Regions from separate parts of the Ancylobacter sp. IITR112 genome, predicted to be linked through region 4. Evidence: riboswitches for the same ligand, from Rfam matches in the RefSeq annotation. Region 4 holds a riboswitch; each other region holds the start of a gene.
What was found. Region 4 has a riboswitch for thiamine pyrophosphate ahead of thiC (phosphomethylpyrimidine synthase ThiC). Riboswitches for the same ligand answer to the same signal wherever they lie in the genome.

Region 1 (7,430 bases), 410 kb from region 4:
TCCTGATCGCCGTCGCGGCGTCCTATACCGCGCTCGACCTCGCCGGCCGCATGACCCGCACCCGATCGGCCGGGCTGGTTTGGCTTGGCGCGGCGGCGGTGGTTCTCGGCGGCGGCATCTGGTCGATGCATTTCATCGCCATGCTGGCGCTGAATGTGGGCATGGAAGTTTCCTACGGCGCCGAGCTGACGCTGGCTTCGCTGCTGCTGGCAGTGTTCGCCACCGCCCTCGCCCTGTTTGGCGCCAGCCGGCCCGGGATCGGCATTGAGGGCATTCTGCTCAGCGGCATCTTCATGGGGCTCGGTATTGTCGGCATGCACTATACCGGCATGGCGGCGATGCGGATGCCGGGCTCCATGAGCTACGACATGATCCATGTCGGGGCGGCCATTGTCCTCGCCATCTCCGCCTCCACCCTCGCCATCTGGCTCGCCTTCCGTAACCATTCGGCGCTCCAGCGGGCCGTGGCGGCGCTGGCGCTCGGCTTCGGCATTGCCGGCATGCACTACGTCGCGATGATGGGGGTGACCTTCACCAGCCATGGCGACGCCCATGATGCGGCGGCCGACGCGGCCAGGGCGGCTATGACCGGGGGCATCGACAATGCCGCGCTGGTCGCGGTGGTGACGGCCGCGACCTTCATCATATTCACCGCGCTGCTTCTCGCCGCGGCCTATGACCGGCGCGTCGCCCTGCTCGCCGACAGCGAGGCGAGCGCGTGGCGCGAGAGCGAGGAGCGCTACCGCAAACTCTATCGCCACACGCCGCTGCCGCTGCACTCTCTGGGGCCGGACGGCTGCATCGCCCAGGTCAGCGACCGCTGGCTGACCCTGCTCGGCTATAGCCGGGAGGAAGTGATCGGACGCCCGCTGACCGACTTCATGACCGAGGAATCGGCTCAGCGCCGCAACCGCGAGCACTGGCCGCGCCTTCTCCAAACGGGCGAGCTGCGCGAGGCGGAATACAAGCTCATCGCCAAGGATGGGCATATACTAGACTGTGTGCTGTCGGCGGTGGCGGAACGCGACTCCGCCGGCAATCTGACCAACACGCTGTGCGGGCTGGTCGATGTCACCGAGCGCCGCGCCACGGAGGATGCCCTGCGCCAGGCGCAGAAGCTGGAAGCGGTCGGCCAGCTCACCGGCGGCATCGCGCATGATTTCAACAATCTGCTCGCCGTCGTGCTGGGCAATCTGGAGCTCGCGGCCAAGCGCGCGCCGGACGATGCGCGGCTGCGCACCCTGCTCGGCAACGCCATGCAGGCGGCGCAGCGGGGGGCGGCGCTGACGCAGCGCATGCTCGCCTTCGCCCGACGGCAGGATCTGAAGCCGGAAGCTGTCGATGTGCCGGAACTGGTGCTCGGCATGGCGGAGATGATGCGCCGCTCCATCGGCCCGGCCGTGCGTATCGAAACCCGCTTTCCGCTCGGGCTGCCGCTGGCGCGGGTGGATGCCAACCAGCTTGAACTCGCTTTGCTCAACCTCGCGGTGAATGCGCGCGACGCCATGCCGGATGGCGGCGTCATCACCATCGCCGCACGCGAGGAGACGGTCGGCGATGGTGATGACATGGCCGAGCCGGGCCGGCTCAAGCCGGGGCGCTATTTCTGCCTCTCGATCACCGATACCGGCAGCGGCATGGACGGTGAGACGCTGGCGCGCGCCGCCGAACCCTTTTTCACCACCAAGGGCGTCGGCAAGGGCACCGGGCTCGGCCTCGCCATGGTCCACGGCCTCGCCGCCCAGTCGGACGGCCGGCTGGCGCTGCAGAGCACGCCCGGCAAGGGAACGACGGCGACGATCTATCTTCCCGTCGCCGACATCGTGCCGGCGGCGCCCGCCGTCGCGGTCGAGGATGAGAGTGGCGTGCCGGATGGCGAGGACGGCGCCCAGCGTGTGCTGGTGGTCGACGACGATCCGCTGGTTCTCTCCGCCACCGGCGCCATGCTGGAAGATCTCGGCTGCGTCGTCACCGAGGCGCTGTCCGCGCGCGAGGCGTTGGAACTGCTGGAGTCCGGCCAGATTTTCGATGTCGTCCTCACCGACCAGGCCATGCAGGGCATGACCGGGGTGCAGATGGTGGCGGTGATCGAGGAGCGCTGGCCGGGCCTGCCGGTCATTCTCGGCACCGGCTATGCCGAGCTTCCCGCCGACGCCAAGGCCGGCCTGCCGCGCCTCGGCAAGCCCTTCAGCCGCGAGGCGCTGAAGCGCGCCATCGTCGCGGCCACCCGCAAGGTGCCGAGCAATGTGGTGCCGCTGTCCCGGCGCGGCTAAAGGCGGCGGCCCGAATATTGTGGACCGCCGGTGACATTCGCCGGGCGAGTGATTATATCCAGACCGTCCGGGGGAGCCTCGTCAGGAGGCTGAGAGGCCATCATCGCGTCGGCGCGGCATGGCGACCCTTCGAACCTGATCCAGTTGACACTGGCGGAGGGAGGGAGTGCATGGTTTCTCCTCACACGAAATCGACTGATATGACAACGGTTTACCCCACGGCCAACGCCATGCGGGTGAAGGTTGTTGGCGCCGGCGTGGCCGGGCTCACCTGCGCCCACGCCTTCGCGCTGCGCGGCGCGCAGGTGACGGTGGTGGACCGCCGGCCGGGTTCGGGGCAGGGCTGTTCCTGGTATGCCGGCGGGATGCTGGCGCCGTGGTGCGAGCGCGAGAGCGCGGAGCCGCTGATCGTCGATCTCGGTTTGGAATCACAGGCTTACTGGCAGGTGGCGGTACCTGATGTGCCCAATGAGGGCTCGCTGGTGCTCGCCCAGCCGCGCGACCGCGCCGATCTGCGCCGGTTTTCCCGCCGCACCGAGCATTATCAATGGCTTGACGGGGCGGGGATCGCCGAGCTCGAACCCGATCTCGCCGGCCGCTTCGAGCAGGGGCTGTTCTTTCCCAGCGAGGCGCATCTTGAGCCGCGCAAGGCGCTTGCGGCGCTGACCCGGCGGCTGGTCGATGAGCATCAGGTTACCTTCCGCTTCGAGGCCGATGGGTTCGATGAGGTGGACGATGAGACCAGCGCGGCCGATGAGGCCGATCTCGTGGTCGATTGCCGCGGGCTGGCGGCGCGCGACACGCTCGCCGACCTGCGCGGCGTGAAGGGGGAGATGCTGGTACTCTACTCCACCGAGGTGGCACTGAGCCGTCCGGTGCGCATGCTGCACCCGCGCATCCCGGTCTATATCGTGCCGCGCGGCGACGGGCATTTCATGATCGGGGCCACCTCGATCGAGAATGACGAGCGCGGCCGGGTGACGGGGCGTTCCATGCTGGAACTGCTCGGCGCGGTCTATGCGCTGCACCCCGCCTTCGGCGAGGCGGAAATCGTCGAGATCGGCGCGGATGTGCGCCCGGCCTTTCCCGACAACCTGCCGCGCCTGCGCAAGCGTGGCAACACGATCTATGTGAACGGCCTCTACCGCCACGGTTTCCTGGCCGCGCCGGCGCTGGCGCGTCGGGCGGCGGAACTGGCGTTTGACGGGGCGTATTTCCCGGAGGTGATGGATGAAGATCATCGTCAATGGTGAGCCGGCCAGCACCGACGCCGCCACGCTGGCGGAGCTTCTGGCCGAACTCGAACTCGCCGACGCCATCGTGGCGACGGCGGTGAATGGCGACATGGTGAGGGCCGCGCGCCGCACGGCGACCCCGATCGCCGATGGCGACCGGGTGGAAATCCTCGCCCCCATGCAGGGTGGATGAACCATGGATGCGATGACCGATACGATGAGGACCGCCGGGGCCGACCCGGTGACCTTCTACGACACGCAAGTGTCCTCGCGCCTGCTGCTCGGCACGGCGCAATACCCCTCGCCGGCGATCCTCGCCGAGGCGATCCGCGCTTCCGGCACCGACATCGTCACCGTGTCGCTGCGGCGCGAATCCGGCGCGGCCAAGGCCGGCCAGAGCTTCTGGCAGCTTATCCGCGACCTCGGGGTGAAGGTGCTGCCCAACACCGCCGGCTGCAAGACGGTGAAGGAAGCGGTGACCACCGCCGAGATGGCGCGCGAACTTTTCGGCACGCCCTGGGTGAAGCTGGAGGTGATCGGCGAGGACGACACGCTGCAGCCCGACGTGTTCGGGCTGGTGGAGGCGGCGCGTATCCTCACCCGCGACGGCTTCCAGGTGTTCCCCTACACCACGGAGGATCTCGTGGTGGCGGAAAAGCTGCTCGCTGCCGGCTGCGAGGTGCTGATGCCCTGGGGCGCGCCGATCGGTTCCGGCCGGGGGCTCAACAACCCCTATGGGCTGCGCTCGCTGCGGGCGCATTTCCCCGGCGTGCCGCTGGTGGTGGATGCCGGTGTCGGCGTGCCCTCGCATGCGGCGGCGGCGATGGAACTCGGCTATGACGCCGTGCTCCTGAACACGGCAGTGGCCAAGGCCGGCGATCCCGTGCGCATGGCGCGCGCCTTCGCCGCCGCCATCGCCGCCGGCCGCGAGGCGGTGCTGGCCGATCCGATGGAGGTGCGGGACATGGCCGCGCCCTCCACCCCGGTCATGGGCCGGGCCGTTCTCGGCTCCTGAAGCTTGCGTGAGTGCGTGATGAAGCTCGATCCGTTCTATCTCATCGTCGACCGTGCCTCCTGGCTGCCGCGCCTGCTGCCGCAGGGGGTGAAGCTGGTGCAGCTTCGCGCCAAGGACATGGACGAGGCCGAGCTGCGCCGCGAGATCGCGAGCGCGCGCGAGGTCTGCGCCCGCTATGGCGCGCAGCTCATCGTCAATGATTACTGGCAGCTCGCCATCGAACTGGGCTGCGATTTCGTCCATCTCGGCCAGGAAGACCTTGCCGAGGCCGATGTGCCGGCGATGCGCCGGGCGGGGCTGAAGCTCGGCATCAGCACCCATGACGAGGCGGAGCTGGAAGCCGCGCTGCTGGCGGGGCCGGACTATGTCGCGCTGGGTCCGGTCTACCCCACCATCCTGAAGAAGATGCGCTGGGCGCCGCAGGGGCTGGAGCGGGTGACGCAGTGGAAGAAGCGGATCGGCGACCTGCCGCTGGTCGGCATTGGCGGGCTCACCATCGAGCGCGCGCCGGGCGTGCGCCAGGCGGGGGCGGACAGCCTCGCCGTCGTCACCGACGTTCTCTTGAACGCCAACCCGGAAGCGCGCGCCCGCGAATGGGTGCTGGCGACGCGGTAGGGTCTCCTCCGCTCTATGCCGCCCTCATCCCCGGGCTTGGCCCGGGGACCCAGACTTTTCCGTGCGCGCCGGCGACACAGGCGTGGCGGGGGCCGTTCCAAGCCTGCTGGGTGCCCGGGTCAAGCCCGGGCATGAGGGACGGAATGGTTCGTCATCCCGGACGACGCAGCGCGTCGATCCGGGATCGTTGTCCGGGGCAGATCGGCGCGCGATCCCGGCTCTCCGCTTCGCTGCGGCCGGGATGACGGGTGGGGGGATCGCACCGGAGCCCTACATGCCCGGGTCAAGCCCCGGGCATGAGGGGGAGCTGCCGGGGGCAGGTTGCACCCCGGCATGAGAGGCCTGCGCAAGGTGAGGGCGCGGCCTCAGCCGGCGGCCCGGCGCTGGCGCAGCAGGGCGGCGAGCTTGGCCATTTCCGGCGGCGGCTCGCGTTCGATGCGGGAATATTCCCGCCCGTCCGGCGTGCGGCGGAACAGGCCGAACTCCACCATTTCCCGCCGCAGCAGGGCGTGGTCGCCGAACAGATGCTCGGCGTTCAGCAGTTCGTTCATCCGCCGCTCGGGAAACACCTCGCCGCTCGGCAGGCGCGACCACAGCAGCCACAGGCAGAGGATCTGCTGGTTGCGCTTCTTCGGCCAGCGCACCAGCCGGCCCTGCGGATCGAACAGCCGCAGCGCCTTTTCACAGCGCGTATGGTCCGCCGGCGGAGCCGGGGGCGGCGCGGGGAGGGCGAGCCGGGCGCGGGCAGCCCGGTCGGCCCGCAGGTGCTGGAAATTGCGGTAGCCGGCGCCGCGCGCCAGCAAATTCAGCAGCTCGACATGGCCGGGGGCATGGCCGAGGGCGGCAATTCCCTGATGCAGCGTGCGGGCGAGCGCGGAAATATCCGGCGCCTCATAGGCGAGATGGAGTCTGGACATGACCTATCCTCGTTGGTGCCCTTTCGCGAGGAAATGTCGGGGTTGCCGTCTTGCGACCGGGCACAAGGACAAGTGCGGGTGCGGGAATTGAGCAGGTTTAGCTCCCCTTGCGGGGCGGCAACGCCTCGGTGAACTGCAGACCGTGGCGCAGAGATAGGCGAGGCGGCGCGCCATGTCCAGAGGTTCGCTGTTGCCGCCGTGCCGGAGGACGCACAGCTCCCTGCCGTCATCCCGGACGACGCTGCGCGTCGATCCGGGACCGCACTCCACTATGGATGACCGCGCGATCCCGGCTCTCCGCTACGCCGGCGGCCGGGATGACGTGCGAAGATCCAGGCGCCCATCGCCTACGCCGCGCCGGCGAAGCTGCGCTCCATTTCGCGGCGCAGGCGCACCGCCGGGCTGTCCTTCACCTCGACATCGGCCCAGCCGACGATCTCGCCTTCCGCGATGTCGCGGGTGAGGGTGACGTGATGGGCGAGGCCGATGGGCAGGCCGCCCTTGGCGAGCGAGGTCGCGGCGGGAAACAGCTTGCCCCAGACGGTGAAGCCGCCCTCGCCGTCCAGCGTCTCGCCGGCGCGCAAGGGGCGCTTGGCGACCGCCACCACATCGGCGTTGAAGGCTTCCGTCACCCCGGTCGGCTCATGGCGCAGCGCGGCGGAGGCGACGCTAACGCCGAGTTCCAGCCCGATGAGGTGATAGGGCCGGTAGAGCGCGGTGTACCGGCCGGAGGCATCCGTCACCACGCCATATTCCTTAAAGCAGCGCCGGGCATAGTCGCCGCGCGGGCTGGGATCGGCCTCGAACACGACATAGACGCCCCAGCGCAGATCGCGAAAAACCGGGCGGCCGTCGCGCTCCAGCGAGGAGACGGTTTCCACCGTGCCGGAATGCTCCAGCACGCCGCCCTGTTCGTGCGGGCGGAGAATGGTGGCGAGGTCGTCGACGCCGCAGGGCGGGAACAGCAGGCCGTCGGAGGGCGCCTTCAGCCCGGCCGCATTGGCGATGGCGGCCATTTCGATGGAGGATTTGGTGCCGTCGGCGAAGGAGTTGAACATCTGCGCGTTCATGCCGCCCTCAGCCGCCTGTTCGGCGGTGAGGCCGTACAGATCCCAGATCGTGTCGGGGGTGGAGCGGTGGAAGCTCGGCAGGTACTTCGTGCCCTTGCCGGCGCAGACGACGCTGAAGCCGCAGGTGCGGGCCCAGTCCACCATCTCGCACACCAGCGCCGGCTGGTCGCCATAGGCCATGGAATAGACCACGCCGGCCTTGCGGGCGCGCTCGGCCAGAAGCGGGCCGACCAGCACGTCGGCCTCCACCGTCACCATGACGATGTGGCGGCCATGCTCGATCGCCAGCAGCGCATGGGCGGCGC
Region 2 (7,430 bases), 920 kb from region 4:
AGCCCGAATCCGGGGCGGCGTGCAGCAGGATGGTGCGGATCGACATGGCGTTTCTCTCTCTTTGACGGCTGTTCTTTTGACGTAGGGTCATTGCGTGCCGATGAAAATGCGGAAAACCACGATCCGCAAGAGGCATTAGGTATTCACCATACAGGCTTTTCGCATCACGAGCGCGCGACCGGGACGCCGCACTCATTGCCATCCTACCTCCGGCCAATAAGCTCGTGAGGCGCGCGCGCCGTCCGGCGCGTGAATGAGGGAGCTTTTCATGGTCCGCCGCCTGACGGTTGCGCTTGCAGCCGGCATGATCACCGCTTTTGCCGCCAGCCTGGCGGTCGCCCAGACCGATGTCGTGAAGGAGCGCCAGGCGCTGCTGAAGCAGTTCGGCGATGTCACCAAGCCGGTCGGCGGCATGCTGCGCGGCAGCGTGCCCTTCGATCTCGCCCAGGTGCAGGCCGCGCTCGAGATCTATGTCAAGAACGCCAAAGTGCTGCCGGGCCTGTTCCCGGCGGGCTCCGATTCCGATCCCGACAGCGACGCGCTGCCGGCGATCTGGAGCAACAAGGCGGATTTCGACGCCCGCTTCGCCGAACTCGGCACCGACGCCGCCGCCGCCCGCGCGGCGATCACCGATGAGGCCAGCTTCAAGGCGAACTTTCCCGGCGTGATCCGCAATTGCGGCGCCTGCCACGACAATTACCGGCAGAAGAATTGACGGGGGATCGCGTGACCCCTCCCGCGCCGGCGCCGCTGCTGGCGTGGGACCTGCCGACGCGGCTGGCCAAATGGGGGCTGGCCGCGCTGGTCGGGCTCGCCTTTCTCAGCCGCTATTATGGCGATGCCGGGCTGGTCTGGCACCAGTGGAACGGCCTCGCCATCCTCGTGGTGGTGGTGTTCCGCCTGCTGTGGGGGCTGGTCGGCGGTTCGACGGCGCGCTTTGCCGGCTTCCTGCGCGGCCCGCGCGCCGTGCTGCGCTATGCGGCGAGCCTACTCAGGGGACGGCCGCAGCATTTTCTCGGCCATAATCCGCTCGGCGGCTGGGTGGTAATGGCGCTGCTGGGGCTGGTGGCGGCGCAGGGGCTTACCGGCCTGTTCACCAGCGACGACATCATCGTCTACGGCCCGATGACATCGGTGGCGAGCGACGAGACCATTCGAGCCGCCTCTGTCTGGCACCAGAGGCTCTACCCCTATCTGCTGGCGCTGATCGGCCTGCATGTGGCAAGCAACATCGCCTATTCGCTGTTCGGCCGCGACAATCTCATCCGCGCCATGATCACGGGCACCAAGCCGGCCGGGCGTTATGACGACCGGGCGCCGGCGACGCCGGGCCGGGTCGGCCTTGCGCTCGCCTGCCTCGCTCTGGCGGGGCTCGTCGTCTTCGGCGGCATCGCGCTGGCGGGGGGCGATCCGTTCCCCTGATGATTAAGCCTTTCGGCGCGCTTGCGGGGCGCCGGGAACCGTGCTCCATGGCGGCATCATGAACGCGCTCAAGGGCATCGCGCTGCAGGTCGGCGCGACGTTCCTCTTCACCATCATGTCGGCCCTTGTCCGCATCGTCTCGGATCATGTTCCGACCGGCGAAGTGGTGTTCTCACGCTCCTTCTTCGCGCTGTTCCCGCTGCTGGCCCTGCTGGCGTGGCGGGGCGAGATCGGAGCGGCGGTGCGCACCGCCAACCCGCTCGGCCATATTCTCCGCGGCACCATCGGCGTGTGCGCCATGGGGCTGAGCTTCGCGGCGCTGGCGCGGCTCCCGCTGGCGGACGCCACCGCCATCAGCTTCGCCTCGCCGCTGCTCACCGTCATGCTGGCGGCGCTGCTGCTGGGCGAGCGGGTGCAGATTTATCGCTGGGTGGCGGTGGCGGTGGGGCTCGGCGGGGTGGTGGTGATGCTGTGGCCACACATGCATGGCTCCTTCGACACGCCCGGCCATCTCATCGGTGCGCTGCTGGCGCTGATGGCGGCGGCGTTCACCGCCGGGGCGATGGTGCAGGTGCGCCGCCTCACCCAGACCGAGACCACCGCCTCGATCGTGTTCTATTTCCAGGCGCTGGCCGCGCTGGCGGGGCTTGCCACCGCCGGCTGGGGCTGGGTGCTGCCGAGCGGGCGGGAAGGGGCGCTGCTGCTGACCATCGGCTTTCTCGGCGGGGTCGGGCAGATATTGCTCACCGAGAGCTACCGCTACGCCCCGGCCTCGGTCGTGGCGCCCTTCGCCTATTCCGCCATGCTGTGGTCGCTGGTGCTCGGCTTCGTGCTGTTCGCCGAGGTGCCGCCGCTGCTCGTGCTGCTTGGCGGCGCCATCGTCATCGGCGCCGGGCTGTTCGTCATCTGGCGCGAGCGCCAGCTCGGCATCGACCGGACGCAGGACGAGGCGGCCTCGACCCCGCCCGCCGCGCCGGCGCCGTGACGGCGCTCAGAACGCCTTGAAGGTGATCAGCGTGCGTGTGTCCTGGATGCCGGGGAAGAGCTGCACCTTCTCATTGACGAAATGGCCGATATCGGTGCCTTCGGGCACATAGAACTTGACCAGCAGGTCGAACTCGCCGGCGGTGGAATAGATCTCCGAGGCGATCTCGGCGTCGGCGATGGCGTTCGCCACCTCATAGGCGCGGCCGAGCTGACATTTGATCTGCATGAAGAAGGGAACCATGGCGGTCTTCCGGCTGGGGGCGGGAGCGTCGATCGGGAGGCCGATAGGAAACAGAAGGCGGAGGGCGGCGCAAGCCCCGCTCGGTCCTGGCGCGACGACGCCTTGCGCGCGTGCGCGTCCTCGCCTATCTCGCGCAGGACGATCACGTTGGGGTGCCCAAGGCGCGAAGGCGCGGCGGGCTGAGAGGCACAGGCGGGCCCGCGGGCGCGCTGCCAACCCACGAACCTGATCCGGGTCATGCCGGCGGAGGGAACGGATCGCGCGCGCCGGGTGCCGGTCTCCCGTCGCGACGCCTCCACCCCGCGCGGCGAGGGGAGGCGTAGCATGGCAGGCTCCACACCGATTGCGGTGACGATGGCGGGCTCGGACAGCGGCGGCGGCGCCGGCATCCAGGCCGATCTCAAGACCTTTTCCGCGCTCGGCGTCTATGGCGCCAGCGTCATCACCGCGCTCACCGCGCAGAACACGCGCGGCGTCACCGGCATTCACGACGTGCCGCCCGCCTTCATCGCGGCGCAGATCGACGCGGTGCTGTCCGATCTCGCGGTCGATGCGGTGAAGATCGGCATGCTCTCTCGCCCCGAGGCGATCATCGAGGTGGCAAAGGGCCTCGCGCGGCACGGCGCGGCGACCGTGGTGCTCGACCCCGTGATGATCGCCGCCTCCGGCGACCGGCTGCTGGTGCCGGAAGCCATCGACACGCTGCGCCGCGAATTGCTGCCGCAGGCGCTGCTGATCACCCCGAACCTGCCGGAAGCCGCCGCCCTGCTCGACGCAGCACTGGCCGAAGATCTCGCCGGCGTGCGGGCGCAGGCGCAGCTTCTGCTCGCCATGGGCCCGCGCGCGGTGCTGATCAAGGGCGGCCATGGCGAGGGACCGGAAAGCGTCGACGTGCTGCTCGATTCGGAAGGCTTCGTGGAGTTCACCGCGCCGCGCATCGTCACCCGCAACACCCATGGCACCGGCTGCACCCTGTCCTCCGCCATCGCCGCCGGCCTCGCCAAGGGGCTTGGGCTGCGCGAGGCGGTGGCGGCGGCGAAGGACTACCTGACCAAGGCGCTGGCCCGCTCGGAAGAACTCGCCATCGGCCAGGGGCACGGGCCGGTGCACCACTTCCACGCCTGGTGGTGAGCACGCCAGTGGTGCGGCGACGCGCGGCCTGCTAAGCCGGGAAGGCTTCCGCGAGCCGTCCCGTGCCCCTCATCGCCCCCCGCCACGCCATCTCCGCCGCCTATGCCGGGCTGTTCTTCGGCATTGGCGTGTTCATGCCGTTCTTCCCGGTCTGGCTGGAAGGGCGGGGCTTCGACGCGGCGATGATCGCGCTGGCGCTCGCCGTGCCGCAGGTGGTGCGCCTCGTCACCATGCCGCTCGGCGGCCTGCTGGCCGACCGCAGCGGGCGCCCGCGCGCGACGCTCATCATCTATGCCGCCGCCACCGCCCTGTGCTTCGCCGGCATCGCCTTCGCCCCCAGCGCCAGCTTCATCCTCATCGGGCTCGGCCTCGCCGCCGTGTTCTGGCAGCCCAGCCTGCCGGTGCTCGACGCCTATGCGGTGGCGCGCCGGCGCGAGGGTCTGATCGACTATGGACGGGTGCGGCTCTGGGGTTCCATGGCCTTCATTGGCGGCAACCTGCTGGCCGGCGGCCTGCTCGGCGGGGCGTTTCTCGTCGCGGTGCCGCCGGACACGGTGATCTGGCTGATCGTGGCGGCCAGCGTCGCGGCGGCGCTGGCGGCGGCGACGCTGCGCGAGGTGCGCCCGGCGCCGCATGAGATGCCCCCTGGCGGCCCGGCCCGGCGCCCCTCGGCGCTGAAGGGCCTCGCGCCGGTGCTGTTCGTCGGCATGGCGGCGGCGGCGCTGGTGCAGAGCGCGCACGCGGTGCTCTACGCCTTCGCCTCGCTGATGTGGCAGGGCAAGGGGCTGTCCAGCACGCTGATCGGCCTGCTCTGGTCGCTCGGCGTGCTGGCGGAGGTGGTGCTGTTCCATTACGGCACGCGGGTGACGCGGCGGCTGGGGCCGGAAAAGCTGCTGCTGATCGGAGGGCTGGCCGGGGTGCTGCGCTTTTCCGTCATGGCGATGGATCCGCCGCTGCTGTTCCTGCTCCTCTTGCAGCCGCTGCACGCCTTGACCTTCGGCTGCACCTATCTCGGCGCGGTGGAACTGGTCGCCCGCCATGCCCCGCCCGGGCGCGGGGCGAGCGTGCAGGCGCTGGCGGCCTGGGCGACGGCAATCGCCATGGCGGGGGCAACGCTCGTCGCTGGGTCGCTGTGGCAGGGTTTCGGACCGGGCGCGTTCGTCGCCTCCGCCGGGCTGGCGCTGGCGGGAACGGGGCTCGCGCTCCTCGCCGGGCGGCTGCGTCAGCCCCAGAGCGCGGGTTCGGGCGGGTAGACGAGGCTGCCCTCATAGCGCAGCGCCGGGGTGCGGTCGGCCGCCAGCAGCAGCGGGCCGTCGAGATCGACGAACCGCGCCAGCGGGGTGAGCAGCAGCGCCGGCGCCATGGCGAGCGAGGTGCCGACCATGCAGCCGACCATGATGTCGAGCCCGGCCGCCTGCGCGGCGCGGGCGAGCAGCAGCGCCTCGGTGAGCCCACCGGTCTTGTCGAGCTTGATGTTGAGCGCGTCATAGCGGCCGGCGAGCGCGTCGAGGCTCTCCAGCCCGTGCGCGCTCTCATCGGCGCAGACCGGCACGGGGCGGTTGATGTTCGCCAGGGACGCATCGTCGGCGGCGGGCAGGGGCTGTTCCACCAGTTCGACCCCCACCTTGGCGCAGGCGGCGAGATGGGCCTCCAGGCTGTCGCCCGTCCAGCCTTCATTGGCGTCGACGATCAGCCGCGCCTGCGGCACCGCCGCACGGATGGCCTTGAGGCGGGCGACATCGCCCTCCGCGCCGAGCTTGAGCTTGAGCAGTTCGTGCCCCGCTTCCTCGATCGCCGCGCGCGCCGCCCGCGCCATCGCGTCCGGCGTGTCGAGGCTCAGCGTATAGGCGGTGACCACCGGCTGCGGCGCCGGCAGGCCGGCCATCTCGAAGGCGCGCATCCGCGACCGCTTGGCGTCGAGGTCCCACATGGCGCAGTCGATGGCGTTGCGCGCCGCGCCGGGCGGCAGAACGCTCATCAGATCCTCGCGCCGCAGCCCCTCGGCGACCAGCTTTTCCAGCGCGGCGAGCTGGGCGACGACGCCCTCCACGCTCTCGCCATAGCGGGCATAGGGCACGCATTCGCCCCGCCCCACATGCGCCCCGTCGCGCAGTTCGACGGTGACGACGGCGGCCTCGGTCTTCGAGCCGCGGGCGATGGTGAAGGTGCCGCGAATGGGGAAGCGTTCGGGGGTGATGCGGAGCGCGGTCATGGTCGAACCGTTGGCGAGGGAATCGGCCGCGCCATGATAAGGCCGGTTGCCGCCGCCGGGGCGTCGCCGCGAAAGCACAGTGGCGGCGATTAAGTCGCCTGCGCACCGGCATTAATCCCGAATCGCCGCCCGCTCTCTCGACGCCTGCGGCACCCCCCGCTAAGAAGCACGGAGCGTAGTGGGGTATCGGCGTCGCGGCCGTGGTGTGGTCATGTCCGCAGGGAGGGTCATCGTGGGAGCTGCTGAAGCGCCGCTTCTGGCCACCGCCCGCACTGGCCGCGAACTCGTGTTCGTGGGCAATGGCCGCTGGGTGGCCGGGCAGGGGCGCGCGCTCGAAGGTTCCGTCGATGCCGCCCTCGCCGAGGTCGCGGCCGGTGGCAGCGAGACGGCACGCATCGACCTTTCCGGCGTTCGCAGCCTCGATACGCTCGGCGCCGTGGTGCTCGACCGGCTGCTGCAGGCGCTCGACAAGGCCAATATCCGGTTCCAGATCGTCGGGCTGGACCGTCGATTCCGGCCGCTGCTCGACGACATCATCCAGGGCAGCCATACCAACCCGCCCCGCCGCCGCCAGGTGAACCCGGTGCTCGGCGGCATCCAGCTCGTCGGCAAGACCATGGCGTCGACCGCCGAGGATGGGCTGGCGCTGCTGTCCTTCATCGGCTCCGTCGTTTCCGCGCTGCTGCGGGTGCTGGTGCGGCCGATGACGTTCCGCGTCACCTCGATGATCTATCATCTGGAGCGGACGGGCCTGCGCGCGGTGCCGATCGTGGCGCTGATCACCTTCCTGATCGGCTGCATCATCGCCCAGCAGGGCATTTTCCATTTCCGTAAATTCGGCGCCACCACCTATGTCGTCGACATGGTGGGCATCCTCACCCTGCGCGAACTCGGCGTGCTGATCGTCTCGATCATGGTCGCCGGCCGTTCCGGCAGCGCCTTCACCGCCGAGCTCGGCTCCATGCGCATGCGCGAGGAAGTCGACGCGCTGCGGGTGATGGGATTCGATCCCAATGAGGTGCTGGTGCTGCCGCGGCTGATCGCGCTGATCATCGCCGTGCCGCTGCTTACCTTCATCGGCAATATGTGCGCGCTGTTCGGCGGCGGGCTGGTGGTCTGGCTCTATGGCGGCATCTCGCCGGAAATCTTCCTCGCCCGGCTGCAGGAGGCGATCGCGCTGAACACGTTCGAGGTCGGCATGATCAAGGCGCCGTTCATGGCGGCGATCATCGGCCTCATCGCCTGCATGGAGGGCATGCGGGTGGGCGGCAGCGCCGAATCGCTCGGCGCCCACACCACCGCCTCGGTGGTGAAGGCCATCTTCCTGGTGATCGTGGTGGACGGGCTGTTCGCCATGTTCTTCGCCGCGATCGACATGTGAGGGCGGCGGTGCAACTGGACAGCCAAGCCCCCCGCAGCAATGGCGCGGCCGCCTCC
Region 3 (7,430 bases), 2.4 Mb from region 4:
TTACCGGTCGAATTGTACTCGCAGGTCAGACTGAAGCCATACTGCGTACCGACCAGCGCATTGTCCTTTTTTGTCGTGAGGAAGAAGCCGCCATAGGCATAGGTGCCGACGGGCGAGATATAGGCGCCCGGAATGGAGCTTGTGATGACGGCGGGCTTTCCGTGAACGTTGTATTCCTGGGAAAAGTCGACCTTGTTTCCCTTGAGATCCGGTCCGCCGTTCAGCTCATTGATGAGAAACACCACGCACACCGACGGCTTCTGCATGAAATAGATGATCGGAATCAGCACCGACAGAACGATAAAAGCGGCAATGGCAACCACCACGGCAACCGTCGCGGCCACGACGCCCGCCACCGTGCAGGTAACGGTGAAAGCACCGCTGAGGGTCATCAGCTGATAGAAGGTGACGGCGCCGGCGACGGCACCGATGGCTACCGAACTGAATCCGACGATCTGAAGGGCGGTCTGGATCGCGTCGTTGCCGGTCATTTTCGACAGACGCTCGACGCCATCGAGCAGTTTTTGAACCTGAACCTCGATTGCGGAGCCCTCGGCGGCGACAAGCGTGGCCAGCAGGTCCGGGTTCAGCGCAACAACCGCCGTCTCGGACGTGTCCTCCAGCTCGGCGAAGTATTTCATCGCGTCGAAAGCCGTCGAAACCGCCTGGCGATCGTGATGATTGCCGACCGAGGAAAGCAATGACTCCACGTTCGTCGTGCGCATCTGGTGGTTGATGGCGGCAATCTTCACTCGCAGATCGTTACGCGCCTCCGCAACAATCTTGCCGTAGATCTCGATTTGCTCTTCATCGCTGCGCGCGGCACGGAGAAGCCGCGTCTGCTCCGGAAACGTCTCTTCCAGCCGAGCCCGGTAATAGCTGATCTTCTGGTTGTTCATATCATCCTCCTAAGGTTGTATTATTGGATCATGATACCACCTATGCGTGTCGTCGGGAAGATTGCGAAAATTGGAATCTGCGTGTTTCGGAGGGCGCGGTAGCACCGGGACGAGGCGGGTTCGCCGCCATCGAAGAGGTCCGCTCATCGCCGGCGGCAGGAACTGATGCCCTGCGCAAACGCGCCCTATGATGGTGCCATGACGATTCGCCTCGCCAATGCCGATGCACGCCGCGTCTTCCTCGCCACCCAGGGCCTCAGCCGCCCGCGCGGGGCGTTGAGCAAGGCCGGGCTGCTGGAACTGATCGAGACGATTGGCTTCGTGCAGGTGGACAGCATCGCCACGGTGGAGCGGGCGCATCACCACATCCTGTTCGCCCGCAACCCCAGCTACAGGCGCGAGCATCTCACGGCGCTGCTGGAAAAGGACCATGCGCTGTTCGAGCACTGGACGCATGACGCGGCCATCATCCCCAGCGCCTTCTTCCCCTATTGGAAGCACCGCTTCGCCCGCGCGAAAGCGACGCTCGCCGCGCGCTGGCGCTCATGGCACGAGAACGGCTTCGAGACCTATGTCGACCATGTGCTGGAACGGGTGCGCCGCGAAGGCCCGCTGATGGCGCGGCATTTCGAGGCCGAGAAGCGCCCGCCCGGCGGCTGGTGGAACTGGCACCCGGAAAAGACCGCGCTCGAATATCACTGGCGCACCGGCGCGCTGGCCATTGCCGGGCGCGAGGGCTTCCAGAAGGTCTATGACCTCACCGAGCGGGTCATCCCCGCCCGCCACCGCGAGGCCGAGGTCGATGAGGCCGCGTTCATCGACTGGGCGTGTTCCTCGGCGCTGCAGCGGCTCGGCTTCGCCACCCATGGCGAGATCGCCGCCTTCTGGGATCTCGTCACGCCGGCCGAGGCGAAAGCCTGGGTGGAGACGAACCGCGACCGGTTGGAGCCGGTGCTCCTTGAGGGCGTAGACGGCAAGCCCCGCGCCTCGCACGCCTTCGCCGGCAGCGCCTCCCTGTTCGCCTCGCTGCCCGCCCCGCCGTCACGGCTGCGGGTGCTGAGCCCGTTCGACCCGCTGCTGCGCGACCGCGCCCGGGCGGAACGGCTGTTCGGCTTCTCCTACCGCATCGAGGTATTCGTGCCGGCGGAAAAGCGCGTCTATGGCTATTACGTCTTCCCGATCCTGGAGGGCGACCGGATGGTCGGGCGCCTTGACATGAAGGCGGACCGCAAGGCCGGCACGCTCGATGTGCGCCGGCTGTGGCTGGAGCCGGGCGTGCGTGCCACCAAAGGGCGGCTCGACGCGCTCGACACTGAGCTCACCCGCCACGCCCGCTTCGCCGGGGTGGAACGCATCGTCTATGGCGGGGGGTGGCGGGGGGAGTAGGGCGGACGGGACCCAAAACGCTCCCTCATCCCCGGGCTTGACCCGGGGACCCAGACTTTCCACCGCGCTCCCGGTCACTGGGTGCCCGGGTCAAGCCCGGGGATGAGGGCGGACACGGGGGCGACGCCGCGCGGGACCCAAACGCCCCCATTTGCCCCTGCCCGGCCGCTCTGTTAGCCTGCGCATGTCCGAGGGGTGTCCCGCCGGCCGAAAGGCCAAGGGGCTGAGATGGCAGCCGCCAGACCCTTTGAACCTGATCCGGGTCATGCCGGCGAAGGGACGGAGCGACGGTGGGGCCTCACGCGGCGCGTGACTCCCGCGCCGGATTTCCCCCGAAAGCTCGCGCCGGGTCTCCAACTGGGAGGAGATCCATGTTCAAGAACCTTGCCGCCCGCACCGGCGGCCTCATCCTCGCCCTGTCGCTCTCGCTGGCCCCCGCCGCGGCGGCGGACAAGCTCACCGTCCTGCTCGACTGGTATGTGAACCCCGACCACGCCCCGCTGATCATCGCGCAGGAAAAGGGCTTCTTCAAAGCCCACGACCTTGATGTCGAGCTGGTCGCCCCGGCCGATCCCGCCGCCCCGCCGCGCCTTGTCGCCGCCGGCCAGGCGGATGTCGCGGTGAGCTACCAGCCGAGCCTTTATCTGCAGGTGAAGGAAGGCCTGCCGCTGGTGCGTTTCGGCACGCTCATCTCCACCCCGCTCACCGCGCTGGTGGCGCTGAAGGACGGGCCGGTGAAGTCGCTCGCCGATCTCAAGGGCAAGACGGTCGGCTATTCCGTCGCCGGGCTGGAAGACGCGCTGCTCGGCACCATGCTGGCGAGCGCCGGGCTGAAGCCCTCCGACGTGACCATGATCAACGTCAATTTCGCCCTCTCTCCCGCGCTCATTGCCGGCAAGGTCGATGCGGTGATCGGCGCCTATCGCAATTTCGAGCTGACCCAGATCCGGCTGGAGGGCAAGGAAGGCGTCGCCTTCTTTCCCGAAGAGCACGGCGTGCCTGTTTTCGACGAGCTGATCTATGTCACCCACAAGGACAAGCTCGCCGATCCGCGCCTCAAGCGCTTCCTCGCGGCGGTGGAGGACGCCACCATCTACATCCTCAACCACCCGGACGAGGCGTGGGGGCTGTTCGTCAAGGCCAACCCCAAGCTTGACGACGAGCTGAACCGCACCGCCTGGACCGATACGCTGCGCCGCTTCGCCCACGCCCCGGCGGGGCTGGATGCCGGCCGCTATGCCCGCTTCGGCGCGTTCATGAAGGGCCACGGCCTGATCGAGACGGTCGAGCCGGTGTCGGTCTACGCGCCCGTTCTGCCCTAGAGGGCGCTGTGGCAGGGCGGGTCCCCGCGCCTGTCACGCCGTCCCCCACCGTCTTGGCCGGGCCGAGCCCGGCCATTCATGCCTTGCGGCCTTTCCGACACGCCGCCCGCGCGCAAAGCCGAGATGACGTGCCGCGTAACGCCTTTCAGCCTTCGCCTGCCGATGCTACCGATGCGCGGGGCACAAGGGAGGGCGAGGCGAGGCATGGGTAATCTGGCGTATCATCTGGTGGCGATCGCGGTCGGCGCGGTGGTCGGCATTCTCGGTTCCGGCTTCCATGTCGGGGTGGAGCGGCTCACCGCCGCCTGGCCGGCCTATCTCGACACCGGGCTCGGGCTCGACGGCCTGCCGCTCTATGCCGCCGCCGCGCTGGTCGCCGCCGCCATGACGGTGGTGTCGCTCTGGCTGGTGCGCCGCTTCGCCCCGGAAGCCAGCGGCTCCGGCGTGCCGGAAATCGAGGGCGCGATGGAAGGGCTGCGCGAGGTGCGCTGGCATCGCGTGCTGCCGGTGAAATTCATTGGCGGCATGCTCTCGCTGTCCTCCGGCATGGTGCTGGGGCGCGAGGGGCCGACCATCCATATCGGTGCCTCCGTCGCCAAGGCGGCGTCCGATTTGATGAAATGGTCGGGCGAGGACATGCGCGGCCTGCTCGCCGCCGGCGGCGCCGCCGGCCTCGCCGCCGCCTTCAACGCCCCGCTCGCCGCCGTGCTGTTCGTCATCGAGGAGACGCGCCGCCAGTTCCCCTATTCCTCGCGCACCTATATCGCCGTGGTGCTGGCCTCCATCGCCAGCGCCATCCTCACCGAATATCTCACCGGCAGCGAGCCCTATATGCTGCTGGAAGCCGCGACCATCCCCTATGTCTGGCTGCCCGCCTTCGCCGTGCTCGGCGTCATTCTCGGCGGCGCCGGCTTCGTGTTCAACCGCACGCTGGTCTGGTCGCTCGACCATGTGCGCCGCTTGGGCCTGCGCACCTCGTTCTACATTTTCCCGGCCTTTGTCGGCCTCACCGTCGGCGTGCTCATGTTCGTACGGCCGGAGGCGACACAGGGCGGGGAATTGCTGGCGGTCCAGCTCACCCGCGAGAATCTCCCCCTCACCATGCTGGTCTTCGTGGTGTTGCTGCGCTTTGTCATGACCATGGCGAGCTATTCCACCGGCGTGGCCGGTGGCATCTTCGCGCCGATCCTGGCGCTCGCCACCACGATCGGTCTTTGCTACGGCACGACACTGGAATTGTTCTTCACCCTGCCGGACCTCGCCCACACCACCTTCGCCATCGCCGCCATGGGCGGGCTGTTCGCCGCCACCATCGGCGCACCGCTGGTCGGCATGGTGCTGGTGCTGGAACTCACCAGCGCCTATGCGGTGCTGGTGCCGGTCATGATCACCGCCATCTTCGCCCATATGGTGTTCCTGGCGCTGGGCGGGCGGCCGATCTACGAAATCCTGCTGGAGCGCACTCTGGCGATCGAGGCGGAGGCCCGCGCCGCCGCCTCGCGCTGAAGCTTAGGCCGCCACCGGCGCCGGCGGGAGATCGACCAGTCGCGCCGGCCCCTCGCCCTCACGCGTGAGCACGATCTGGCGCTCATGCTGCTCGATCAGGGTCGAGCGATGGCCAATGGACAGCAGCGCCGTCTGCGGCAGCCGCGCCCGTAGCAGGCGGTAGAGCGCCGCCTCGCTCGCCTCGTCCAGCGCCGAGGTCGCCTCGTCGAGCAGCAGCACGTCCGGCGCCACCAGCAGGGCACGGGCAACGGCAAGGCGCTGCTGCTCGCCCCCGGAGAGGATGGAGGCCCACGGCCCGCTCTCGTCGAGCCGCGCCGCCAGCGCCGGCAGTCCGACCGCTTCCAGCGCCTCGCGCAGACGCTCGTCGTCATAGCTTTCCAGCGGGTCGGGATAGGCCAGCGCGCCGCGCAGCGTGCCATAGGGCAGATAGGGCCGCTGCGGCAGGGTCAGCACCCGCGCGCCGGGCGCGATTCCCACCTCGCCATGGCCATGCGGCCAGATGCCGGCGATGGCACGCAGCAGCGTGCTCTTGCCGCTGCCCGAGGGGCCGGAGAGCAGCACCCGCTCGCCGCGCGCCAGATCCAGCGCCGCCACGTCCAGCAGCGCCCGCCCGTCCGGCAGCCGCACTTCCAGAGCGCGCGCTGCCAGCGGCGCCGGCCCGTGCGCCGGCACGCGGCGGAACTCGCTGCGCAGCGCCTCGGCCTGCGTCTCCTGCACCGAGCGCTCGAAGCCGACCAGACGATCGACCACCGACTTCCACTCCGCCAGCGTCGTATAGGCGTTGATGAGGAAGGAGAACGAGCTCTGCACCTGCCCGAAGGCGGAGGAGGTCTGCATCAGTTGGCCGAGCTGGATCGCGCCGGCGAAATAGGCCGGGGAGACGACGACCAGCGGGAAGATGGTGGACAACTGGCCATAGCCGGCGGTGAACCAGGTCAGCCGCTTCTGGGCGATCATGATGCCCCAGTAATTGTGCACCACATGGCCGAAGCGGGAGAGCAGCCGCGCGCGTTCGACCGGCCCGCCCTGCATCAGCGCGATCTGCTCGCCATTCTCGCGCACCCGCACCAGATCGACGCGGTAATTCGCCTCATAACGCTGCTGGTCGTAGTTCAGCTTGATCAGCACCCGGCCAATGAGATGGGCGAGATAGGTGCCGAGCGCCGCATAGCCGAAGGCGGCCCAGACGAGATAGCCGGGAATGTCCCAGTCGGTGCCGAACAGATTGAACGAGAAATCGCCCGAGAGCCCCCACAGGATGAGGGCGAAGGAGGCGAGCGTCATCACCGCGTTGAGCAGTCCGAGGAACAGGCCGAGAGTCTGGCTCACATAGGAGTTGATATCCTCGGCGATGCGCTGGTCGGGGTTGTCCGCCTCGTCGCCCTTCAGCCGCATGCGGTAATGCGTCTCGTCGGCGAGCCAGGCGGTGAGGTATTTCTCCGTCATCCAGGTCCGCCAGCGTATCTGCAGCCATTGGCGCAGATAGACCTGATACACCGCGACGCCGATCGCCACCGCCGCATAGAGCGCGAAGACCCAAAGCTGGTGGACGAAGGCGGCGTAGTTCTTCTCCTGGATCGCGTTGTAGAACACCGCGTTCCACTCGTTGATGAGCACGATCACATAGACCCAGCCGACCTCCAGCGCGATGATCGCCGCCAGCAGCGCGCCGCCGCGCCATTTGTCCTCACCGCGGAAATAGGGGATCGACAGCCGCCAGACATCGGCGAGCAGGGAAAGAATGGCGCGCAAGGGAGTGGTCTCCGGCGGCAGGGAAAGCGGGTGCATTCGGCGACAAGCGCCGCCCCTTACCTAGCCGAAGAAATACCGCCGGGATCATGGCGAACGGATTAAACTTTGGACAGCCTGACGGTACGTCAGCGCCGGCGCGGCGGGCGCCGATCGCCCCCCGTGCCGTCCCCCGTCCCGGGCCTCAGGTGAAGCCGAGGAAGGTGATCGTCACCGTGCCGCCGCTGCCGCTGGCGGAGCGCTGGACATTGCAGATCGCCGTGGCCTGGGGAGTGATGGGATCGGGCGCGTTGACCGGATGTGTCGCGCAAGGGGGCGGCGCCACGCTGGCCGTGCAATCGTCGCAGCCATAGGGAAACACGCCGACCTGGCCGACATTGGCGCCGATCGCCTTGTTTTGAAACGAGGTCACATTCGGATAGGCCGTCGTTGCCGACCAGGCCCCGCCGCCGCTCATCTCGAAGGCAATGAGCGCATTCACCCCGCCAACCGCGCTGATGTCGATAGTCTCCTGCGCGAGGGGGCCCTGGAACGCATTATTGACGATGAACTCCGCCAGATTGATCCC
Region 4 (7,430 bases):
TGTGGGGCGACGGCTCGCCCACCGCCACCGCCGAGCGGCTCGCCACCTTCGGCGTGCAGGAAATCGTGGTGAAGAACGGCGCCGAGGGAGCGCTGGTGATGAGCGGAGGCACGGCGCAGCTCGTCGCCATCCCGCAGCCGGTGGTGCCGGTGGACACCACGGCGGCGGGCGACAGCTTCAACGCCGCCTATCTCGCCGCGCGCCTTGCGGGCGAAGCCCCGGCGGCGGCGGCGACGGCGGGGCACCAACTCGCCGGGCAGGTGATCCGCCATCGCGGGGCGCTGCTGCCGCGCCAGGCCAACGCCTGAGTCCCGCGCCTCGCGGGGCGGCACCTGCTTCTGCGAACGACTTGCAAACCCTTGCGCTTGCTTGATTTCCGCCCGCTGACCGACTAAGCGCTGCGGCAGCGGGCGCGCGGCGCCGGAACGGGAATGCGCCGATGGCTCTCTCCTCGCGGATCACCTTGATCAATGTCGGCATCAGCCTCGCCGTGCTGGGGCTGAAATATCTCGCCTTCCTGCTCACCGGCAGCGTCGCGCTGTATTCGGACGCGCTGGAGAGCATCGTCAATGTGGCGACCGCCATCACGGCGGTGCTGGCGCTGCGGGTCAGCGCCAAGCCGGCCGACGCCGCCCATCCCTATGGCTATGCCAAGGCCGAGTATTTTTCCGCCGTCATCGTCGGCGTGCTGATCGTGGTGGCGGCGATCTCGATCCTGCGCGAGGTCTATCTCGGCTGGCTGGAGCCGCACAGCTTCGATGCCTCGCCGCAGGGTCTGGCGATCAACGCCGCCGCGACGGTCATCAACGGCATCTGGTGCGCGGTGCTGATCCGCGAAGGCCGGCGCGCGCGCTCCCCGGCGCTGGCGGCCGACGGGCGGCATCTCTTCACCGACGTACTGTCCTCCGCCGGCGTGCTGCTCGGCGTGGTGCTGGCGGTGCTGTCCGGCTGGGAGAAGCTCGATCTCGTGCTCGCCGGCCTCGTCGCGGTGAACATCCTGTGGTCGGGTTGGTCGGTGCTGAAGGAAAGCGTCGGCGGGCTGATGGATCAGGCGGTGCCGGCGGAGACGCTGGAGCGCATCCGCAAGCGCATCGCCGCCGAGGCCACCGGCGCCATCGAGGCGCATGATCTGCGCACCCGCCAGGCCGGGCGCATGACCTTTGTCGACTTCCACCTCGTCGTGCCCGGCGACATGCCGGTGAGCCAGGCGCACGCCATCTGCGACCGTATCGAGGACGCACTGGAAGCCGAGGTCGCCGATATCCTGGTCAACATCCATGTCGAGCCGGAAGTGAAGGCCAAGCAGCAGGGCGTGCCGGTGCTGTGAGGCCGCGACACGCCCTCACTTGCCCGCGCGCAGCGCCGCCACCAGCTCCGGCGTCGGGTAGGAATCGGCCGGCAGGCCGAGCCGCATCTGCTCGACCTTGATCGCCTGCCGCGTCGCCGCGCCGACAATGCCGTCAATGCGCCCGACATGGTGCCCGCGCGCGTTCAGCATGGTCTGCAGATCCTTGACCTCCGCCATGGAAAGCACCGGGATCCTGTCGCCCTGCCCGCGGTTGAACGGCCCGGCCCCGGCGACGCGCGAGGCCAGATAGGCGGCCGACGTGGCGTAGGTCAGCGAGTTGTTCCACTCGGTGAACACGTCGAAATTGGGATAGACGAGGAAGGCCGGCCCGTTGCGCCCCATCGGCAGCAGCAGCGAGGCGGGAAGCTGGTCGGCGGGAAGCTGGCCGCCGCCGGCCCGCACCACGCCCATGCGCGCCCATTGCGACCGGGGAATCTTGATCGACAGGTCCGCCTGATCCCACGGCAGGTTCGGCGGCACCCGTACCTCTTCCAGCCAGGGCTGGCCGGCCTTCCAGCCCAGCGCCTTGATGTAGTTCGCTGCGGAGGCCAGCGCATCCGGCGCCGAGCGGATGAGATCGACCCGCCCGTCGCCGTCGAAATCGACGCCGTAATTGAGATAGTGATCGGGCAGGAACTGGAACTGGCCGAGTTCCCCCGCCCAGGGCCCGCGCATGGTCTGCACCGTGAGGTCGCCGCGGTCGATGATCTTCAGCGCCGCCATCAACTGGGTGCGGAACATCTCCGAGCGCCGGCAGTCCCAGGCGAGAGTGGCGACGGAGCGAATGGTCGGCTTGTCGCCCATGAAGGCGCCGAAATCGGTCTCCAGCCCCCAGAACGCCACCAGCACCGCGCCGGGCACACCGAAGCGCTGCTCGATCCGGCCGAAGAGATCGGGATTGGCCTGAATCTTCTGCTTCCCCTGCTGGATGCGGTAATTGGCAACCATACGGTCGGAAAACTGGAAGAAACTCTGGCCGAACACCTTCTGCCCGCGATCGGTGCCGACAATGTCGGGGGCATAGCTCAGCCCGTTGAGCGCGGCCGACACGGTGCGCGGGGACACGCCTTCCGCCACCGCCTGCTGCTTGAAGCGGGCGAGAAAGGCGTCGAAGCCGGCGCCGCTGCGTCCGCACTCCTCCTGCGCACGGGCAGCCGTGGCGAGGGCGAGCGGCGCCGCCAGCGCCGCCATCACGGCCAGCCGGCCCAGTGTCGTCTTCCAGCGGCGGATGGTTGTGCCCGGCATGGTTCTCCCCAAAAGTCGTTCAACCTGTTCAGCCTCGTCAGCAATCTACAGGATTACGGCGGCGGCAGGGTGAAGGTTCAGGCGATTGACCCCGCCCGCCCTTTCGTTGAAGATCGACCCGTTCCAAGGGGAGCCCCGCTAGGGGGCTGAGAGAGCGCCGGCCATGCCGAACGGCAAGGCAACGCGATGACCCTTCGAACCTGATCCGGGTCATGCCGGCGAAGGGATCGGAACCGAATGGCATCGTCGTGCGCCCGCTTGCGTGCCGCCGCGCCATCCTTCCCCAACGTCATACGCCCGGATCTCCCCAACCCATGGTTCAGGAGATCCAGCATGTCGACCAAATCCCCCGACACTCCCAGCGTCGCCACCGGGCCGATTCCCGGCTCGCGGCGGATTTATGCTGAATGCACCGTGCGCGGCTTCCGCGTGCCGTTCCGCGAAATCCTTTTGCACCCCTCGGCCGGCGAGCCCAATCTCGCGGTCTATGACGCCTCCGGCCCCTATACCGACCCGGACGCCCGCATCGACATCGCCGCCGGCCTCGCGCGCCCGCGTGACGCCTGGGTGCGCGCGCGCGGCGATGTGGAGGCCTATGACGGGCGCGCGGTGAAGCCGGAGGATAACGGCCATGTCCCCGCCGAGAAGCTGGTCACGCCCTTCCCGCTCGCCCATCGCCCGCTGCGCGCGAGAGCCGGCGCGGTGACGCAGATGGCCTATGCCCGCGCCGGCATCGTCACGGCGGAGATGGAATATGTCGCCCTGCGCGAGAACGGCCTGCGCGAGCGGATGCGTGAGATCCTCCGCGACGGCGAGGATTTCGGCGCGGCGATTCCCGATGTGGTGACGCCGGAATTCGTGCGCGACGAGGTGGCGCGCGGGCGCGCCGTCATTCCCGCCAATATCAACCATGGCGAATTGGAGCCGATGGCGATCGGCCGCAATTTCCTCGTCAAGATCAACGCCAATATCGGCAATTCCGCCGTCACTTCCTCCGTGGCGGACGAGGTGGACAAGATGGTGTGGGCGATCCGCTGGGGCGCCGACACGGTGATGGACCTCTCCACCGGGCGGAATATCCACAACATTCGCGACTGGATCGTGCGGAACGCGCCGGTGCCGATCGGCACGGTGCCGATCTATCAGGCGCTGGAGAAGGTCGGCGGCATCGCCGAGGACCTCAATTGGGAGGTGTTTCGCGACACACTGGTCGAACAGGCGGAGCAGGGCGTGGACTATTTCACCATCCATGCCGGGGTGCGGCTCGCCCATGTGCCGCTCACCGCCAACCGCGTCACCGGCATCGTCTCGCGCGGCGGCTCCATCATGGCGAAATGGTGCCTCGCCCATCACCGCGAGAGCTTCCTCTATGAGCGATTCGCCGAGATCTGCGAGATCATGCGCGCCTATGATGTCACCTTCTCGCTCGGCGACGGGCTGCGCCCCGGCTCCATCGCCGACGCCAATGACGCGGCGCAGTTCGCCGAGCTGGAGACGCTGGGCGAGCTGACGCAGATCGCCTGGCAGAACGACTGCCAGGTGATGATCGAGGGCCCCGGCCATGTGCCCATGCACAAGATCAAGGCCAATATGGAAAAGCAGCTCGCCACCTGCGGGGAAGCGCCCTTCTACACGCTCGGGCCGCTGACCACCGACATCGCGCCGGGCTATGACCACATCACCAGCGCCATCGGCGCGGCGATGATCGGCTGGTTCGGCACCGCCATGCTCTGCTATGTCACGCCGAAGGAGCATCTCGGCCTGCCCAACCGCGACGACGTGAAGACCGGCGTCATCACCTACAAGATCGCCGCCCACGCCGCCGACCTCGCCAAGGGCCACCCGCTGGCGCGGGCCTGGGACGACGCGCTTTCGCGGGCACGCTTCGAGTTCCGCTGGCAGGATCAGTTCAACCTCGCTCTCGACCCCGACACCGCCCTCGCCTTCCATGACGAGACCCTGCCGAAGGAGGCGCACAAGCTGGCCCATTTCTGCTCCATGTGCGGGCCGAAATTCTGCTCGATGAAGATCAGTCACGAAATCCGTGACACCGCCCGGCAGGCGGAAGAGGCCGCGCAGGGCATGGAGGACATGGCTGCCCGCTTCCGCGACGGCGGCGGCCAGCTCTATCGCGATGTCACAGCGGCGGAGTAGTTTTTGGCGCGGCCGGGGCACTCCCGGCCGCGTTCTCAACCGGGAGCCCTCTCTGCATGACGCCGCCCCCTGTCCGCCCCACCGTCGCCGTCCTCGCCCTCGTGGAACGCGAGGGCGCGATGCTGCTGGTGCGCCGCGCCAATCCGCCGGACCAGGGGCTGTGGGGTTTTCCCGGCGGGCGGGTGGAGCCGGGCGAGCCCTATCTGGACGCGGCGCTGCGCGAGTTGCACGAGGAAACCGGCCTTGTCGCCGGGGCCCCGCGCCTCATCACCGTGCTGGACTTCATCGAGCACGACAGCGCGGGCGCCCTCGCCCATCATTTCGCGATGATCGCCGTGCTTTGCCGATGGCAGGCGGGCGAGCCGGTCGCGGCGGACGATGCGCTGGAAGCGCGCTGGTTCGATCGCGCGGCGCTTGCCCGCCTCGGGCCGGCCGCCAGCCTGAAGGTCGAGTATCTCGCCGACCTCGCGCTGGCCGCCGCCACGGGCGGCTGATCACTCGCGCATGAAAAAGGGGCCCGCGAGGGGCCCCTGATCCCAGGTCTTTCGGTGCGTCCCGGCGGCAAGGCCGGCCGGGACGGCGATCCGATCAGGCATGCGCCGAAGCGGTGCCGGTCTTTTCCACCGCCGGCGCCATGGCCGCCGACTGGGCGACATGCGCCTTCAGCGTGCGCGGCAGAACCGTGATCGCGAGGAAGGCGGCGAACAGGTCCATGGCGGCGACAGTGTAGAGCACGGTCGACCAAGTGCCGGTGGCTTCCATCAGCAGGTTGCCCATCGGCACGAACAGCGCGCCGATACCCTTGGCGCAGTAGAGCACGCCATAGATCTTCGCGATGTGCTTGGTGCCGAAGGCGTCGCCGGCCAGCGCCGAGAACAGGGAGTACACCTCGCCCCAGGCCAGGAACACGACGCCGGAGAGGATGAGGAACGCCCACGGATTATGGCCGAAATAGCCGAGCGCGATAATGCCCATGCCTTCGAGCGAAAAGGCGATGACCATGGTCTTCTCACGGCCGATGTGGTCCGAGATCCAGCCGAACAGCGGGCGCGAGATGCCGTTCATGACGCGGTCGAGCATCAGGGCCAGCGGCAGGGCGGCCATGGTGAAGAAGTACAGGTTGACCTCGAACTCCTTGACGCCGAGGTCCTGCGCGATCACGCCGAGCTGCGCCACGGCCATCATGCCGCCGGTGACGACGCAGGTGAACATGACCAGCATCAGCCAGAACAGCTTGGTGTTCAGGGCTTCCTTGAGCGTGTAGTCGCGGCGGCTCTGGTTCAGCTTGGTCGAGGCCTTGACCTCGCCCGCCTTGGGCGAACGCAGGAACCAGGCGGCGATGAAGGCGAGACCGCCCTGCAGCACGCCGAAGAAGAAGAAGGTCTCCTGGAAGCCCGAGGATTCGATCATCGCCGCGATCGGCAGGATGGTGGCGGCCGAGCCGGCGCCATAGCCGCCCGCGGTCAGACCGACGGCGAGGCCGCGGCGATCGGGGAACCACTTCAGCGCGTTGTTGATGCAGGTGGCGTAGATCGAGCCGACGCCGATACCGCCAATGGCCGCGCCGACATAGAAGCCGACCAGGCTGGTGGCCTGCGAATTGATGACCCAGGCGGTGCCGATGAACAGCGCGCCGAAGGCCACCATCAGGCGGGGGCCGAACTTGTCGATGAAATAGCCTTCGATCGGCGCCAGCCAGGTCTGCACCAGCACGAAGATGGTGAAGGCCACCTGGATCGAGGCGCGCTCCCAGCCGAAGGTCTGCTGGATTTCCGGAACGAACAGGGTCCAGGCGTACTGGATATTGGCGGTCGCGATCATGCAGACCACGCCGACCACAAGCTGCATCCAGCGGCGGCTTTCAGAGAATTCCTGGCCCGGCCCCACGGCTGCCAGAGTCTTGGACGTATTCAAGGGCGAACTCCTCTCCCAAATCGAAAAATGCCGCGGATCGGCTTTTTATTGCGGTCGCTCCGTGCCTGTTCGGCCCGGGCGCCGGCTTGTCGTTGGTCCCGGGGACGCTTTCTGCGTCGCCCCCGCGACAGCCGCTCGTGCGGCATCTCGTTCTCAAAGGTTGCGCGGTATCCGTCCCCTTACGTCGCGTTCCGTGCGACCGGAGGCGCCCTGACGCAGGGTTGCGGAACCGACCCGCTGGGGAAGGATCATAATCGACAATATTATGTATGCCAATTGGGTTTTATGACTCACCAACCGTTCCGTAAGCCTAAAGACAACGTACAATTTCCACTTGTCCATGTGGTGACTATTAATAGATGTCACATCGTTGTAGCGCATCACCCCTGCGTAAGCTGAAATTTCTGAAATAGATGAAGAACAGGAACGCTGGGTAACGGTGACTTTCCGTCATCGGCGGATTTCCTCGCCTCGCACGCGCGATGACGCAAAAGCGCGGGGCAATCTCGCCTGGATCGTGGGGTTTTTACGATTGGAATGCTGCCAACCTGCAGGCGGGTGGGGCAGACGCCAAGCCCGTCCGGCAAAAGAAAAGGGCCCGTCCGAGGACGGGCCCTGAAAGCGAAGGCGCGGTGAAAGCGGGCGGCTTACTCGGCCGCCACCACCTTCGAAGCCCCCTTGGCGGCGGCAGCGGCGGCCGCCCGGCGGCCATGCGCCGAGGCCAGCGGCTTGAGCACCACCAGCGCCATCACGGCGGCGATGATGTTCA

Region 1: it holds a riboswitch for thiamine pyrophosphate, as region 4 does, so the genes downstream of both, thiO (glycine oxidase ThiO) here and thiC (phosphomethylpyrimidine synthase ThiC) in region 4, are expected to answer to the same signal.
Region 2: it holds a riboswitch for thiamine pyrophosphate, as region 4 does, so the genes downstream of both, thiD (bifunctional hydroxymethylpyrimidine kinase/phosphomethylpyrimidine kinase) here and thiC (phosphomethylpyrimidine synthase ThiC) in region 4, are expected to answer to the same signal.
Region 3: it holds a riboswitch for thiamine pyrophosphate, as region 4 does, so the genes downstream of both, AAC979_RS02335 (ABC transporter substrate-binding protein) here and thiC (phosphomethylpyrimidine synthase ThiC) in region 4, are expected to answer to the same signal.

Annotation. Positions count from the first base shown of each region.
Region 1 covers NZ_JBGCUS010000001.1:2,538,790-2,546,219, reverse strand. The annotation lists gene AAC979_RS12210 (MHYT domain-containing protein) at 1-2,273, shown strand, start outside; TPP riboswitch at 2,333-2,452, shown strand; gene thiO (glycine oxidase ThiO) at 2,504-3,526, shown strand; gene thiS (sulfur carrier protein ThiS) at 3,504-3,701, shown strand; gene AAC979_RS12195 (thiazole synthase) at 3,705-4,523, shown strand; gene AAC979_RS12190 (thiamine phosphate synthase) at 4,542-5,138, shown strand; gene AAC979_RS12185 (DUF2087 domain-containing protein) at 5,504-6,055, opposite strand; gene AAC979_RS12180 (NAD(P)H-dependent oxidoreductase) at 6,403-7,430, opposite strand, start outside.
Region 2 covers NZ_JBGCUS010000001.1:2,035,115-2,042,544, reverse strand. The annotation lists gene AAC979_RS09940 (universal stress protein) at 1-46, opposite strand, end outside; gene AAC979_RS09935 (cytochrome c) at 269-715, shown strand; gene AAC979_RS09930 (cytochrome b/b6 domain-containing protein) at 727-1,422, shown strand; gene AAC979_RS09925 (DMT family transporter) at 1,481-2,407, shown strand; gene AAC979_RS09920 (Lrp/AsnC ligand binding domain-containing protein) at 2,414-2,650, opposite strand; TPP riboswitch at 2,789-2,919, shown strand; gene thiD (bifunctional hydroxymethylpyrimidine kinase/phosphomethylpyrimidine kinase) at 2,975-3,781, shown strand; gene AAC979_RS09910 (MFS transporter) at 3,844-5,034, shown strand; gene dgcA (N-acetyl-D-Glu racemase DgcA) at 5,004-5,993, opposite strand; gene AAC979_RS09900 (MlaE family lipid ABC transporter permease subunit) at 6,226-7,374, shown strand; gene AAC979_RS09895 (ABC transporter ATP-binding protein) at 7,389-7,430, shown strand, end outside.
Region 3 covers NZ_JBGCUS010000001.1:530,056-537,485, reverse strand. The annotation lists gene AAC979_RS02345 (hypothetical protein) at 1-899, opposite strand, end outside; gene AAC979_RS02340 (winged helix-turn-helix domain-containing protein) at 1,098-2,285, shown strand; TPP riboswitch at 2,467-2,582, shown strand; gene AAC979_RS02335 (ABC transporter substrate-binding protein) at 2,657-3,607, shown strand; gene clcA (H(+)/Cl(-) exchange transporter ClcA) at 3,812-5,113, shown strand; gene AAC979_RS02325 (ABC transporter ATP-binding protein/permease) at 5,117-6,865, opposite strand; gene AAC979_RS02320 (hypothetical protein) at 7,047-7,430, opposite strand, start outside.
Region 4 covers NZ_JBGCUS010000001.1:2,952,145-2,959,574, forward strand. The annotation lists gene AAC979_RS14110 (sugar kinase) at 1-308, shown strand, start outside; gene AAC979_RS14115 (cation diffusion facilitator family transporter) at 440-1,327, shown strand; gene AAC979_RS14120 (lytic murein transglycosylase) at 1,343-2,593, opposite strand; TPP riboswitch at 2,710-2,837, shown strand; gene thiC (phosphomethylpyrimidine synthase ThiC) at 2,927-4,747, shown strand; gene AAC979_RS14130 (NUDIX hydrolase) at 4,804-5,241, shown strand; gene oxlT (oxalate/formate MFS antiporter) at 5,336-6,595, opposite strand; gene oxlT (oxalate/formate MFS antiporter) at 7,309-7,430, opposite strand, start outside.